2 regions of the Curtobacterium sp. RM9 genome follow, and region 2 is predicted to be linked to the other one. Evidence: predicted binding sites of a transcription regulator. Region 2 holds the regulator's gene; the other holds the start of a gene.

Region 1 (7,955 bases), 1.3 Mb from region 2:
GTCCGCGAGAAGCCGAAGTAGCGCCCCGTCGGGAGCACCACGATCTCCATCTGCGCTTGCGGATGACCGTGCAGTGCGACGTCGACAGCTACGTCTCGGATGGGTAGGCCGGAGTCGTTGGCGATGACGAAGCCGTACTCCTGCACCTGGTTCGGTGCCGCCCGCAGGGATCCGGCCCAAGCTGACACTGCGCCGGCTTGCGAACGCGCCTCGACCTCTGTCTGTCGCTGGCGGCTCTGGCGATCCTGATAGAGCTGCACGGCACCGAAGCCGACGGCCAGCGTTGTGATCCAGGTCGGGACGTCCCCCCAAGCGCTCACGGTGCACCTCCGGTTCTCGTCGCGTCGACACCCTCCGTGACAACGCGAGACGTACAGGTACTCTAACCTGGTCGAGCGACCTACTTTGTGTTCGCCGCTGCCCGCGGCGTCCGCGGGCTCCGGCCCGAGAAGTAGGCGGCGTACGTGGCAAATCGAACTGTCGCAACGCAAGCAGAAGTCCGTCGTGTACCGCAGGAGCGTCCCCATGACTACGCAGCCCACCGAGGGCGGCGCACATCCTCACACCCCCGGTCCAGTCGCAGGCCCTGAGCTTGCGCCCGCCTCCCGCATCTGGATGCCTCTGCGCACTGGTGTCGCCCTCGTCGCTTCCACGGTGATCACTACCGTCGGTGTTGCGGTGATTGCCGCTTCAGGCTCTGCGCTCAGTGCGACCGCTTCCGAAACCTGGGGTGCCGTCACGCGACTCAGCCTGGAGGTGGCTGGAGATGCAAATTGGCTACTTCCCACCCTCTTTGCAGCGATCCTCGCCGTTATCGCCATCCTGGTGGGACAGAACTTCGTGGACCTGCACGAACAAGACGCGGCCGCGAACCGGCGACGTCTGGCCACCGCAAGTTGGATCATTGCTGGCATCGCGATGGCCACGCTCATGCTGAGCCTGGTCAGCCTCGCCGCCCCTGGTTCGGGGTCACGTCACCTCTGGGCAAGCACGCTCGTGACGACGTTGATCGTTTCGGCGGCGTTCTGGGGTGGCGTCATTGTTCTCGGTTCGCCGCAGCAGCAGCTCAGCGTGCTCGCCAACACCGAGAACGACCTTCAGCAACGGATCGAGGCAATGCCGCCTCAGCACGAGGGTGGCCGGCTTTGGTTGCGTCTGTCGCTGAGCCTCGGTGCTCTGGCCTTCGGCGCCGCCCTGGTGGCTAGCGGCGTTACAGCGATGGCAGGCATATTCGAGTCGGCCCGTTTGCAATGGGATCCCCTCGACTTCGTAGTCATTTGTTGCATCTGCGTTGCAGCGGCGATCGGCGGGACCCTGCAGTCGGCTTTGATCAGCCAGGCGCGAGATAGCTCGATTAGCCGGTGGGGTGAGCTTCTCACTACGGCATCGTCGACACTCGTCGCCGTAGCACCGGTCGGCGTCATCATGGCATCGCTGCCAAGCTCACCACCCGTCCGCATCACGGTGATTGGTATTCTCAGCGCCTACACGCTGCCCCTCCTAGCGGCGTTCGTGCCGCGAACGATGTGGGCCGGGTGGACCCTTCGGGGTGGACTCGACGGCTTACGATTCCGCCGCTTCCGCCGCCGGCAAGAACGGCTCCGCCGCGAACGGCACCGGCTTGAGCTTGCCCTGCGCGCGCAGCACCCTCATCGCGGTTGGCAGACCCGACGCGGCGTCTGACAATCGCCGCGCTGCCATGTCCTCGGGCGGCGTCGGACAGACAGGACCAACGCCGCCGTCTTGCCGGTGCGAAGGAAACCGCCGTAGGCGTCGGTGGTGGCTCGACACGTTAATGGGGGGCTGCGCTCTCCCTGGTGTGCGGCCAGAGTTGGTCAAACGACCAGCTTACTGAGCATCATCTAGAAGGGACACGTCTTGCCCGAGCACGGCCTATACACCCAATTCGAAGGTTACCGAGTACCCCGAGAGGCGGAGCTGCACGCCGCTCTTCGGGACGGCCTGGTCGCGATCGATACCAACGTTCTACTGAGTTTGTACCGGTACAACCCAGCCACGGTCAGTGACCTTCTGGGTCTGTTGGCGAAGCTGGGCGACCGTCTTTTCGTCCCACACCAGGTGCTACGCGAGTTCTGGCGGAACCGTCGTCTCGTGCTCGGCAACCCGGCCGGCGCCCGAGCAGAGGCGCATCGCCTTCTGCTGAAGAATCGTGACGGGTCTACCGCCGCGATTGAGCGGTGGGCTAAGCAGGTTGCCCTCCCGCAAGAAACGACCCAGGAACTAGCGGCGTTGATCGAGGACGCCTACGTCGAGGTCAACGCCCGCCTTGAAGCTGTGGGGTCTGTTCGCGTATCTGCCGCGCCGCCGACAGACGATGACAGCGTGCTGAACAGACTCGAGCCCATCCTCCAAGGCAAGGTGGGCCCAGCGTTCACCGAAGACCGCAGCGAGGCGGAAATTCTCGAAGGCAACAGGCGGGTGGTTGAGCAGATTCCACCCGGGTTCAAGGACGCCGACAAGCTGGAGTCGGACAACCCTGAGCGTGCAGCCGGAGACTACCTGATCTGGGTGCAGCTGCTCGAAGAAGCGAAAGCGCGAGATCTTGACCTTGTTCTCGTCACGGGAGACGTCAAAGAGGACTGGTGGGAACGTGGCGCACAGGGCGCCCTCATCGGCCCGAGGCGAGAGCTGATCGAAGAGTTCCGCGAAGCCGCTGGAGGGCGAGTGCACCTGCTGGAACCGGCAGCATTCCTGCAAGCCTCGGAGGTGCTCGACGTGGAAATTGACCCACAGTCCGTGCAGGACGTCGAGCGAGTTCGCGACGAGGTCGCCGCCTGGACTGCTGACGCTGTCGGGGCGGTTCTGCGGGCACTTCGCGATGAGGAGCTGGCGCAGGCCGACGTGATCGAAGCGGCGGCTGCGAACGGGGGTTCTCTCGATAGAGATCAGGTTTATAAGGTTGCGAATCTGCCTGACGAGAAGATGTTGACCGGGTTCACCAAGCCTGTGGTGCGCATCACGAGGACGCTGCAGGAGGAAGGCGTCGTCCCCGCCGGGGTGCCGCAGCTGCTCTACCCGTGGTACGAGTCGGGTGGCCGTGCGACGCATCTTCGCGTGCCAGAGGACATCGTGGAGATGGACCTGTAGCGACGGAGTCAGTCGGCCCTGTCGAGCGAATTTGATCGCCACGTCTGCTGGCGAGGCGGCGACGTTGAGCAACTTCGGCAGGTTGCCCGATTGACGCGCGAGCGATGGGCGGTGTGAGAGGCTGCGGAGAGGCACCGCTGGGGGGTGGTGCCTCTCCGCGTCTCATCAGGATAGTCAGTTCGTCCGCGTCGGAGCGGTCACCGCTAGCTCGGCGAGCCGATGGCCCGGAGGACCGTCCGGGAACGAGTCGGCGGACTTTGTCGCTGTAAGCCATGATCGCCGGTCGATTGCGGGCCCTTCGATCGCGGCTGCTACTGGGGCGGGTGTTCCCCAAAATACCGCTGAGTCCATGCGGCTGGGGAGGCCGAGCATCCGCAATGCGTTGAGTGTGACGCCCTGCGCCTGCAGCTTCGCGAAGGCGGCTTCGATAGTGAGGGAGCGAGTCGGTAGTGGTGTATTTGCCGCTCGGAAGGAGCTTGCGACGAGCGACTCGACGGCAACGGGTGCGGATTCGCTGGCGTGAAGGATCGAGGGCAGTGAGGGGCGGCTCAGGAGGGCGGTGACGCCTTCAGCGAGTCGACAGGTGGAGATTGCCGCGACCCTGACATCGGGCGCTCCGAGCCAAGCTTCTTCGCTGATCATGAGACGTGCGAGGGGAGGCGCGACCCAGCGGTCGCCGTCGCCAAAGACCACGTGAGATCGTATGACTGTCCCGCCTGCTTGGAGGACGAGGTCCTCGGCGGCTGCGCGAGCTTGAGACAATGGCGAGGAGGGGCGGCGCGTCATCCGTGTGGGATCACCGAAGAAGCCAAAGCTCCGCCCGTACACCCCAGTGCTGCTGAGATACAGCATCGGCACGTCCAATTTGCGGGCCGCGTCGACTAGCCGCTCGGTGGCGCGGACGTTGCCCTCCCAGAGCGACCGAGCGGGACCATCGGTCGTCGATGCAGCATGCACGACGAAGTCTTGGCCGCGTAAGGCCCCGGCGAGGTCGGCATTCCGAAGATCCGCTACCAACTCGGCAGGGTCATGCTCAACTGCTCGCCGAACGACCGCGGTGACTGTATGGCCCGCCGCCGCAAGGGCTGGTCGAAGCTGTCGGCCAACGAAGCCGTGAGCACCGGTGAGGACGACCTTCACGACGCACCACCATGGTCGTGGAAGAGCCGCCCGATACGCTGTTTTTGATGGGGCAGCGGAAGGAAGAACACATGCCAGACGAGCGGACGCCACAGCAGGGGCGCTCGATGGCGCGCCGTGCGGTGATTTTGGACGCCGCGGCCGCCATCTTCGACCGCGTCGGCTTCGGGACCGCGAGCCTCTCCCAGATCGCAACTGAGGCGGGTGTCGGACAAGGTCTCCTCTACTTCTACTTCCGAACGAAGGAAGCAATCGCTCTCGCGATCATCGAGGAGCAGAACGCCCGCACCTTCGCGGTGATGCAGGAGCTGAACGACCCTGACTCTCCGCTTGCGACCCTCATTCGTGCGTCGAAGGGGATCGGTCAGCTTCTTCTCGATGACGGCATCGTTCGCGCAGGCATCCGCCTCTCCCTGGAGCAAGGAGTCTTCGCTGACCCCACATCCGCGTTCTACGATCAGTGGATCTCGGGCGTGATCGAAGCGTTCGCGGCTGCGAAGGCTGCCGGGGAGCTGACGACCACTGTGCCTCCGGAACGACTCGGCGCGAGCGTTGTTGCAACCTTCACGGGAGTGCAGCTGGTGTCGAATGTGCGCAGTGGACGTAAGGACCTGATGGGGTCCCTTGACACCATGTGGACGCTCCTCGTCGACGGCGTCGCATCGGACGAGCATCGGGATCGGTTGCGGGCTCTGGTGACCGAAACGTTCGATGACACTCAGGGTGCTCATGCGCCTGAAGCCAAGGATGCGTCGATCTGAATGCCGAAGACGTCGTCAGCGTGAACGTCAGCGGTGCCGATTTGACGCCCGCCCACGGTCAACTCGCGGCGGTTTCCTAGCCGAGCGGCAATCAGCTGCGATTGGTCCGACGACCACCGACGACGAACAAACTGGGCACGCCGCATCCACATATTTCCACTCGCGTCACGACGAGCAGCGTCGCCGCTGTAGAGAGCGACTTGCGCCATCTGCGCCGTCAGCATCATTGCCTCAAGGAATGTCATCGACGCATCGCGCTCAGCCGTTCGTTCGTAGACACACTCCACGCGATCGTCCGGGAGAAGTCGGACGCCGCTCACCTGTCCTGCCTTCCACGCTTCGGATGTCGGAAGTACCTGGTCGGGCTTCTCCCAGTCGGACAGGACCTTCAGGGACCCGATCGTGTGCTGCAGACGCACCGCGCCATCACGTTCTGTCTGCAGTACCTCAGTCTGAACGGGCACATCGTCAAGCGCCTCCCACGGGCGGGAACCCGCGCGAACTGTCAACGAACGCTCCGCCGAGAATTCCGCAAGTAGTGGTACCTGAAGGGCGAGAGTTTCGCGGAGACGGCTGGCGATGCGGATTGCATCGACGGTGCTGAGATGTGCCGTTCGCGAGGCCCCGGCTTTCATCGACCAATCGGTCGGATAGCTGAGTTGCGCGCTCGTCGAGAACTCGGAGCCGGAGATGCAGTTCAGCACGCCCAGGGTCAAACCCACTCTGCGGTGGCCCTCCCCGAGGTAGCGATCTTGGGCCGAACCAAGGAGGGCGTCGAATCCGTGATCGGTGTTCGTTCCCACAGTGCCGGGATCGAGGACAAGGGACATGTCATTGCCTTTCGGGTAGACCGGAATTAGTTGGTCGACCACCCGAAAGTAAGCGAAGAAAAGAATGAGTCAAACACCCAGCATTGGGACTTGTGACGCTGCCCACGCGCAATATGGGACGGCCTGCAACTCCGAGATGCATCGCTGCCGGAACGGGTCCTCAGCTGCCCCTGGAGAACGGGTGCTCGATAGCAGCGTGCGCGACGGTGTGCGACCTGGATCCGATGTCAGACGCACGGCGCCTTGTGTTGGCTCGACCCCGAAGATGCGGCTCCAAGCCGACTCGACGTCGCCGATGATCTCTCCGAGTCGCGGCCAAAGCAGTGAAGGCTCGCCCCTACGGTGACTGCCCAGAGTGCCCGGTCGGCGTCGAACACCGTCGAGGCCGCCGCGACGCCGAGCGTTTTCGCTCTCGCGACGGAACGCGCTTCATCCGTGCGAGGGATGCTTTGGCTTCTCGGAGGCGGGAAGCTTGTCTCGAACGCATCACTGCCCCCGTTTGGGGGATACGCCAGAACTTGGTTGGTCGACCTGCTTACAGTACGTTCAACCCGAGCTACTCGGCTCACACCGCATACCCAGAAAGGCGACTCATGTCGTTCTCGATCCGCAAGGGGCTCCTGTCCCTCGCTGCTGTGGGTGCTGTGCTCGGGGGAACTCTCCTCGTGGCACCGGCAGCCCAGGCCGCCCCCTCCGACTGCCCGTCGGGCTCCGCGTGCAACTGGCGCGACGCTTCGTACGTCACGTCGAACAGTGGTGGCGCGCTGGTGGCGTTCTCGAAGTACATCCCCGACTACTCGACGTGGACATTCAAGGGCACGAGCATCAACGCCAATGACAACTCGCTGTCGTTCTACAACAACGGCAACTACGAGACAACGTACTACTACACGAAGGCGTACCCGACCGCCGGCACCACCGCGCGCTTCGCTCTCGCAAAGAAGACCGGTGACGGCAACATCACCAACAGTGACGGGCTCGTGTCGGGCCAGTCGAACACCATCTCCTCCGGCTACTTCTCTTCGCTGAAGCCGTAGCCATCTCCAACAACGAGCGGGAAAGGCCGCACATGAACCTCACAACCCGGGCTTTCCCGCTCGTTGCAGTCATCGCCATCACTCTTTCCGTCGCAGGGTGCAGCGCAGCATCCGACAAGACGGCCGATCCGCAGGATTCCTCAGGCAAGGACTTCACCTCGGGCGCGTTGCCGCTCGACGAGTATCAGTACGCGCCTGGCCAGGATGTGAAGGTCGCCTACGCTGACGCGCTCATCGCACAGCCCTGTCTCGCGAAGAAGGGCTTCAACACACCGGTACCGTACCTCGACACGTCGAAGCTCGATATGACGGTGCGGGACCCCTTCACTGAGCAGCGCGCTCAGGCCGCGGGCTACCACCCGCTGGCTGCCGTCCAGAGCAGTGCCGACGCGTGGCACAACTACGCGTACCGGACGCTGCAGCCCGGCGAGCAGGACGCCATCGATGCTTGCAACAAGGAACTCAGCAAGCAGCAGCCGGCTGCACCGATCGCGACTGCCAATTTCGTCACATCGCTCTCGTCAGCAGCATTCGAGTCGTCGCTTCGTAAGAAGCCTGTGCTCGCCGCTGCGGCGAAGTGGCGGACGTGCATGAAGGACGCAGGTGTACCCGACCTGCCCACGATTCCCGTGCAGATGCCGTCCCAGTCGGTCGCGACGCGATTCGGACTCAGTGACCCAGAGAGCCCTTCCGCGAGCACCGTCACCGAGGACGAGCGCGCCCTCGCGCTGAAGGACGTCGGATGTCGCACCAGCTCCGGTTTCGCCCGAGCCCAGTACGACGCCGAGTGGGACGCACAGGACCAGCAGCTGAAGCAGAACACGGCTGAACTGGCTTCGGCGCGCAAGCAGCTGGAGAAGCTGGACAACACTGTCACGAAGATCATCTCGGCGAATGCGCCGTCTGCCGGATGACGCGCGACTCTGCTTCCTCTGGTGGTCGGCGGAAGGTCCTGATCGGCGCGATCGGGGCCGCGATCGTAGTCGCCAGTCTCGCCGCGGGCTTCCTGATGGCCAGCGTGTTTCAGTCGCCAGCGCAGCGCGAGGCCGCAGCGCAGCCGCCAGCGAAGCGGGCAGTCG
Region 2 (7,955 bases):
GGTTCGCGCCGGCACGCGAGGCCAAGCGTGCCGACCGCAACCGCAACGAGGTGCCGAGCGTCGCGATCGCCGGCTACACGAACGCCGGCAAGTCGTCGTTGCTCAACCGGCTGACGAGCGCGGGCGTCCTCGTGCAGAACCAGCTGTTCGCGACCCTCGACGCCACTGTCCGTCGGACCGAGAGCACCAAGGGCCGCGAGTTCACGTTCGTCGACACCGTCGGCTTCGTGCGGAACCTGCCGCACCAGCTGGTCGAGGCGTTCCGGTCGACGCTCGAGGAGGTCGGTCAGGCCGACGTCATCGTGCACGTGGTCGACGGGTCGCACCCGGACCCGGCCGCGCAGCTCGCCACCGTCCGCGAGGTCATCGGCGACGTCGGTGCCGGGGACGTCCCGGAGATCGTCGCCTTCAACAAGGCGGACCTCGTCGACGAGTCACAGCGCCTGGTACTCGTCGGGCTCGTGCCGGACGCGGTGTTCGTCTCGGCCCGCACCGGTGAGGGCATCGCCGACCTGCTCGCCGCGATCGAGGACCGGCTGCCCGAGCCGGACGTCGACCTGACCGTGGTGATCCCGTACGACCGCGGCGACCTGGTGTCGTCGTTGCACGACGCCGGCGCCGTGGAGTCGGTCGACTACGTCGAGGACGGCACGCGCCTGCGGGTGCGGGTCTTCCAACGACAGGTCGCCGAGCTCGACCCCTACGTGGTCGCGCCCGTCCCGGCCGCCTAGTCGACCGGGCCGCACCGCGACGGACGGGAGGCACGGTGCCAGCTGGCACCGTGCCTCCCGTCCGTCCTGGGGTCGCGTCGACTGCGCTCAGATCGAGCGGAGGACCGCGACGACCTTGCCGAGCACGGTCGCGGCGTCGCCGAGGATCGGCTCGAACGCCGTGTTGCGCGGGAGCAGCCACGTGTGGCCGTCGCGCTGGCGGAAGACCTTGACGGTCGCTTCCTCGTCGAGCATGGCGGCGACGATGTCCCCGTTCTCGGCGGTCTGCTGCGAGCGGACGACGACCCAGTCGCCGTCGCAGATCGCCGCGTCGATCATCGACTCACCCACGACCTTGAGCATGAAGAGGTCACCCGTCCCGACCAGCTGACGGGGGAGCGGGACGATCTCGTCGACGTGCTGCTCGGCGGTGATCGGGACACCAGCGGCGATGCGACCGACGAGTGGCACGAGCGTCGTGGCGTCGATGTCCGGGGTGTCGGTGTCGGGGGTGGGCTCGTCCACGAGGACCTCGAGCGCACGGGGGCGGTTCGGGTCACGGCGGATCCAGCCGCCCAGCTCGAGCTGTCCGAGCTGGTGGGAGACGCTCGACAGGGACGACAGGCCGGCGGCGTCACCGATCTCACGCATGCTCGGCGGGTAGCCCCGGCTGGCGATCGACGCGCGGATCGCGTCGAGGATCGCCTGCTGCTTCGCCGTCAGCGGCTTCTGGACCCGCAGTTCGTCCGCCACGTCGTCTCGCCCTTCGTCGGTGCCGGGCCGGTGCAGCGGGAATGTCGGTGGTCTCCGCTTGACTCGTCCCAGTCGATCGAAACAGTATCCGACCACCTGCGGCCGGACAAACACCTGTTCGAGCGTGTCGGCAAGAAAACCCCACGGAATTCCTCCCGGGGACTTGTGCGGCCCGCCGTTCGAAACTATGTTCGGTACACGACTTCGGTTCACCGAACGGGAAGGCAAGAACGACATGAGCACCATCGCCATCGCTGACCACCAGCGCACTGCGACGCCCGCCGTCCGGACCCGCCTGCGCCTCACGCGCCGCGGGCGGGTGGTCTTCACGACCCTCGCCGCGATCCCCGTCCTGCTCGGTGTCGGGTTCGCCGTCCTCAACGGCGGACAGGCCTCGGCAGGCGACGCACAGGGCTCGGGTGCGGCGGCGCGCTTCGACACCGTGACCATCCAGCCGGGCGAGACCCTCTGGCAGCTGGCGGAGGAGACGGCGCCGAACGCCGACCCTCGTGACTTCGTGCAGGACGTCGTGAGCCTCAACGCTCTCGACGGTTCGGGGCTGCAGGCGGGGCAGCAGCTCGCGATCCCGGTGAAGTACAGCCAGACGCGCTGACGCGCCGCACGATCCTCGGTCCGATCTCGACCGTGGGGCAGGAGAGCGCGACCGTCCGGACGGCCGGTCGTCGTGCGGGTGCTGCGCTCTACGATGGATCGGTGGCATTCACGCTCGAAGACCTCCCCATCCGAGACGACCTGCGCGGCCAGAGCCCGTACGGCGCCCCGCAGAAGCACGTCCGCGTGCAGCTCAACGTCAACGAGAACACGCATCCGGTGCCGGACGACGTGGCAGAGGACATCGTCGAGTCGATCCGTCAGGCGCTGACGACGGTCAACCGCTACCCGGACCGCGAGTTCACGGAGCTACGACGTTCTCTGGCGGACTACCTCGGGCACGACCTGACGCCCGAGCAGCTCTGGGCCGCGAACGGGTCGAACGAGGTCCTGCAGCAGCTCCTCCAGGCCTTCGGCGGACCCGGGCGTTCGGTCCTCGGCTTCCCGCCCACGTACTCGATGCACTCGATCCTCGCCGCGGGGACCGGAACGCGGTGGATCCCGGCGCAGCGCGACGACGAGTTCCGCACCTCGCCGGACACGGTGGTCGCCGCCATCCAGGAGCACCAGCCGGACATCGTGTTCCTGTGTGGGCCGAACAACCCCACCGGCACGCCCCTGCCGATCGAGACGATCCGCGCGGCCTACGACGCGACGGACGGCATCGTGATGGTGGACGAGGCCTACGCCGAGTTCATGCCCGCGGACGCCCCGAGCGCGCTGACCCTCCTGCCGGGCCGTGAGCGCCTCGTCGTCTCCCGCACGATGAGCAAGGCGTTCGCGTTCGCCGGAGCCCGCGTCGGGTACATGGCCGCCCACCCCGCGGTGGTCGACGCCGTGCGCCTCGTCCGGCTGCCCTACCACCTGTCCGTCCTGACGCAGGCCGCCGCCGTCGCCGCGCTCCGGCACGCGCCGGAGATGCTCGCCATGGTCGACGACATCAAGCAGCAGCGCGACCGGATGGTCACGGAGTTGCAGGCCATGGGGTACCGCACGTACGAGACCTGGTCGAACTTCGTCCTCTTCGGGGGCGTCGCCGACCCGAACGCGGCGTTCGAGGCGCTCCTCGACCAGGACGTCATCGTGCGTGACCTCGGCATCCCGAACCACCTCCGGGTGAGTGCCGGCACCGAGGAGGAGACCACGGCCTTCCTCGACGCCATGCGCCGCGTCGCCGCCGAGCAGCCGCCCGTTAGGGTTGGAGCATGACCGCCCGTACCGCTTCGATCAGCCGGAGCACGAGCGAGTCGAGCATCGAGCTCTCCCTCGACCTCGACGGCACCGGCACCTCCGACATCTCGACGAGCGTGCCGTTCTTCGACCACATGCTCACGGCGTTCAGCAAGCACTCGCTGATCGACCTCCGCGTGCGGTCGACGGGCGACACGGACATCGACGTGCACCACACCGTCGAGGACACCGGCATCGTGCTCGGTCAGGCGATCAAGCAGGCGCTGGGCGACCGTGCGGGCATCGGCCGTTACGGCGACGCACTGGTCCCGCTCGACGAGGCCCTCGCCCAGGCCGTCGTCGACGTGTCCGGCCGGCCCTTCCTCGTGCACTCCGGGGAGCCCGACGGGTTCGAGTTCCACCGCATCGGCGGGCACTTCACCGGCTCGATGGTCCGGCACGTGTTCGAGGCGATCACGTTCAACGCCGGCATCACGGTGCACGTCCGCGTGCTCGGTGGGCGTGACCCGCACCACATCGCGGAAGCCGAGTTCAAGGCGTTCGCCCGTGCGATGCGCGGGGCGGTCGAGCTCGACCCGCGCGTCGACGGCATCCCGTCGACGAAGGGTGCACTGTGAGCGCGCAGCCGAACGTCGTCGTCCTCGACTACGGATCGGGCAACGTGCACTCCGCGGCGAAGGCGCTCGAGCGTGCCGGCGCGGACGTCACGCTGACCTCGGACAAGCAGGCCGCCCTCCGCGCTGACGGGCTCCTCGTGCCCGGCGTCGGAGCGTTCGCCGCGGTGATCGACCAGCTCGAGGGCGTGCAGGGCGGCGAGATCGTCGACCACCGCCTCGCCGGCGGCAGACCGGTCCTCGGCATCTGCGTCGGCATGCAGGTGCTCTTCGCCCGCGGCGTGGAGCGCGGCGTCGACGTCGAGGGGCTCGGCCAGTGGCCGGGGACCGTCGAGCAGATCGAGGCCGAGGTCCTGCCGCACATGGGGTGGAACACCGTCGAGGCGCCGACGGACTCCGTGCTGTTCGACGGCCTGCACGACGAGCGCTTCTACTTCGTGCACTCGTACGGGGTCACCGACTTCCCGCTCGACGCCTACGGGCCCTTCCGCGCACCCCGTCTGACGTGGGCGGAGCACGGGCAGCGCTTCGTCGCAGCAGTCGAGAACGGCCCGCTGACCGCGACCCAGTTCCACCCCGAGAAGTCCGGCGAGCCCGGCATCCGACTGCTCCGCAACTGGGTGCAGTCCCTCTGACGCGTGCGCTCCACGAGCGCCGACGCGTCGCCGCCCTCCGGAGCGACCCCTCCCTCCGGAGCCACCCCGCCATCGGAAGCGACCCTGACAGGACCATGACCGACCTCACCGACACCCCGCCCCTCGTCCTGCTGCCCGCCGTGGACGTCGTCGACGGCCAGGCCGTCCGGCTGACCCAGGGCGAGGCGGGCAGCGAGACCTCGTACGGCGACCCGGTCGCCGCCGCCCGCACCTGGCGCGAGCAGGGGGCCGAGTGGATCCACCTCGTGGACCTCGACGCAGCGTTCGGGCGCGGGGACAACCGGAAGGTGATCGCGCGCGCGATCAAGGAGGTCGAGGGGGTCTCGGTCGAGCTGTCCGGCGGGATCCGCGACGACGCGTCGCTCGAGGCCGCGCTCGAGACCGGCGCTGCCCGGGTGAACCTCGGCACCGCCGCGCTCGAGCACCCGGAGTGGGCGGCGAAGGTGATCCAGCGCTTCGGCGAGCAGATCGCCGTCGGCCTCGACGTCCGAGGGACGACCCTCGCGAGCCGCGGCTGGACGCAGGACGCCGGCGACCTGTGGGAGGTGCTGGACCGGCTCGAGACCGCCGGCTGCGCCCGGTACGTGGTCACCGACGTCACGAAGGACGGCACGCTGCAGGGGCCGAACACCGAGCTGCTCCGTGCCGTGTGCGAGCGCACCGAGCAGCCGGTCGTGGCGTCCGGCGGCATCTCGACGCTCGACGACCTCCGGGCGCTCCGCGACCTCGTGCCGCACGGCCTCGAGGGCGCGATCATCGGCAAGGCGCTGTACTCCGGCGCGTTCACGCTGCCGGCCGCGCTCGACGTCGCCGGCGAGTAGCGCTGTGGCCGGCATCTCGAACGGCCGCGGCACCGGACCCGACGACGCCGGGGCGGTCGGTGGCCAGCACCCCGACGACGCGCACACGCCGGGCGGCGCCGCGGACTCGGCCGGCTTCGCATGGGCCGGCCGCACCTTCGACCACCACGACACCGCGTTCGCGGACGACGACGGGCTCGCCGACCCGGTGGTCGTCGCCGCGATCACGGCCCTGCCGGACGGTGGGTCGCAGCGAGCGGTCGTCGACGCGCTGCGCTCCGCCCGGTTGCTGATCCCGCTCGTCGCCGACGCGGGCGACCTCGGCCACACCGACGACGGTCGGCTCGTGGACAAGACCCAGGAGCTCTCGATCGTCACGGTCGCCGGGCCCGACGGCCGGAAGGTGATGCCGGCCTTCACCTCCGTCGAAGCGATGCGGTCGTGGGACGCCGATGCCCGCCCGGTGCCGGTCGAGTCCCGTCGCGTGGCGATGGCCGCCGCGAGCGAGGAGACCCAGCTGGTCGTGCTCGACCCGACGGCACCCACCGAGTTCGTCCTGCGACGCCCGGCCGTCTGGGCGCTGGGCCAGGACCTCCCGTGGACGCCGTGTCACGAGGACCCCGAGGTCGGCGAGGCCTTCGCGGCCTCCGTCGCGGGCGAGGACGCTGTGGCCCGCGTCGAACTCGTCGCCGGGGACCCGCTCGGCCGCTTCGCCGGAGCCGAGCTCACCGTCGGCCTCGTGCTCCACCCGGGCCTCGACCAGGCGCAGGTGCAGGAGCTCGTCGGGCGACTGCAGCAGCGGTGGACGGCGGACGCCGTCGTGTCGGACCGCGTGGACAGCATGCGGGTGGCGCTGCGCCGGGCCTGACCCGCGCCTCCTGGCCCACCCGCGGCCGCCGGCGGCCGACGGGAGGAGGCGAGCAGCGCCTCCAGGCCGTCGCCCGACCGCACGGCGGAGCGATGCCAGACCGGACGACGGAGCGGTGCCCGACCGCACGGCGGTGCGGCCCGGCCGCGCGCCGACGCGCCGGTACGATGACGGGGTGAGCACCAACCCGACGACCACCCCCGGAGCCGGCCAGACCACCTACGGTCCGACCGGTCGGCCCGTCCGGCAGTTCCCGGTGCCCGAGGAGCTCGACGGCCACGGTCCCGCGCGGATCATCGCGCTGTGCAACCAGAAGGGCGGCGTCGGCAAGACGACGACGTCCATCAACCTCGGTGCGACGCTCGCGGAGTACGGTCGGAAGGTCCTCGCCGTCGACTTCGACCCGCAGGGCGCCCTGTCCGCCGGGCTCGGGGTGCGGACGCACGACATCCCGACCGTCTACGACCTGCTCATGGGCTCGATCAAGGACCCGAACCAGGTCATCCAGCCGACGAACGTCCCGCTGCTCGACGTCATCCCCGCGAACATCGATCTGTCCGCGGCCGAGGTGCACCTGGTGAACGAGGTCGCGCGCGAGCAGATCCTCGCGAGCGTGCTCCGCAAGGTCGCGAAGGACTACGACGTGATCCTCGTGGACTGCCAACCGTCGCTCGGGCTGCTCACCGTGAACGCGCTCACGGCCGCACACGGCGTGCTCATCCCGCTCGAGTGCGAGTTCTTCGCACTCCGCGGCGTGGCGCTGCTCATCGAGACCATCGACAAGGTGCGCGACCGGCTCAACCCGGCGCTGCAGCTCGACGGCATCCTCGCGACGATGTACGACTCCCGGACGCTGCACTCGCGCGAGGTCATGGAGCGCGTCGTCGAGACCTTCGACGACCGCGTGCTCGACACCGTCATCGGCCGCACCGTGAAGTTCCCGGACGCCACGGTGTCGGCGCGCCCGATCACGCAGACGGCCCCGGACCACGCTGCCGCACACGCGTACCGGCAGCTCGCCAGGGAGCTCGTCGAGCGTGGCGCCGTCGCCTGACGCCGACCCGACCAGCGACGCCGCAGGGGCGGCGACGACCGACCGCCCTGCGGCAGCCGATGCGGCTGGGCTCGACGCGACCGCGACCGCGGCCGCGGCCGACGGCAACGCAGTCCCCGGCTTCCGCGTCCGTCTCCGCAACTTCGACGGCCCGTTCGACCTGCTGCTCTCCCTGATCACCAAGCACGAGCTCGACATCACCGAGGTCTCGCTCGGCGCCGTCACCGGCGAGTTCATCACCTACGTCCGGCAGGCCGAGTCCGAGGACGACCTCGACGAGGCGAGCGAGTTCCTCGTCGTCGCCGCGACCCTGCTCGACCTCAAGATCGCCGGTCTCCTGCCGCAGGGCGAGCTCGTCGACGCCGAGGACGTGGCGCTGCTCGAGGCCCGCGACCTGCTCTTCGCCAGACTGCTGCAGTACCGCGCATTCAAGCAGGCCGCCGAGTGGTTCGGCGCGCGCTGGGCCACGGAGTCCCGGCGGCACGTGCGGAGCGTCCGTCTGGAGGAGCGCTTCCGCGCCCGCACCCCGGAGCTCGTCTGGACCCTGTCGGTGCAGGACTTCGCCGCACTGGCGACGCTCGCCTTCACCCCGAGGGAGCTGCCGACCGTCGGGCTCGACCACCTGCACGCGCCGCTCGTCAGCATCCGGGAGCAGGCGGCGATCGTCGTGTCGATCCTCCGCACCCGGGCCGACGAG

The links. The regulator LexA, encoded in region 2, represses DNA repair genes until DNA is damaged. The targets are predictions, from matches to a motif close to TCGAACANNTGTTCGA.
Region 1: ACY3FI_RS16130 (AvrD family protein) is a predicted target of LexA. The motif match lies at 6,013-6,028, and genes of this name have one in related genera.

The regions. Positions count from the first base shown of each region.
Region 1 is NZ_CM143271.1:3,369,543-3,377,497, reverse strand. It holds gene ACY3FI_RS16150 (hypothetical protein) at 655-1,683, shown strand; gene ACY3FI_RS16145 (PIN-like domain-containing protein) at 1,879-3,108, shown strand; gene ACY3FI_RS16140 (NAD-dependent epimerase/dehydratase family protein) at 3,283-4,248, opposite strand; gene ACY3FI_RS16135 (ScbR family autoregulator-binding transcription factor) at 4,260-5,009, shown strand; gene ACY3FI_RS16130 (AvrD family protein) at 4,976-5,839, opposite strand; gene ACY3FI_RS16125 (peptidase inhibitor family I36 protein) at 6,433-6,876, shown strand; gene ACY3FI_RS16120 (hypothetical protein) at 6,909-7,790, shown strand; gene ACY3FI_RS16115 (peptidoglycan-binding protein) at 7,787-7,955, shown strand, end outside.
Region 2 is NZ_CM143271.1:1,148,609-1,156,563, forward strand. It holds gene hflX (GTPase HflX) at 1-731, shown strand, start outside; gene lexA (transcriptional repressor LexA) at 819-1,463, opposite strand; gene ACY3FI_RS05450 (LysM peptidoglycan-binding domain-containing protein) at 1,699-2,076, shown strand; gene ACY3FI_RS05455 (histidinol-phosphate transaminase) at 2,178-3,284, shown strand; gene hisB (imidazoleglycerol-phosphate dehydratase HisB) at 3,281-3,883, shown strand; gene hisH (imidazole glycerol phosphate synthase subunit HisH) at 3,880-4,515, shown strand; gene priA (bifunctional 1-(5-phosphoribosyl)-5-((5-phosphoribosylamino)methylideneamino)imidazole-4-carboxamide isomerase/phosphoribosylanthranilate isomerase PriA) at 4,611-5,357, shown strand; gene ACY3FI_RS05475 (SseB family protein) at 5,362-6,204, shown strand; gene ACY3FI_RS05480 (ParA family protein) at 6,380-7,258, shown strand; gene ACY3FI_RS05485 (segregation and condensation protein A) at 7,242-7,955, shown strand, end outside.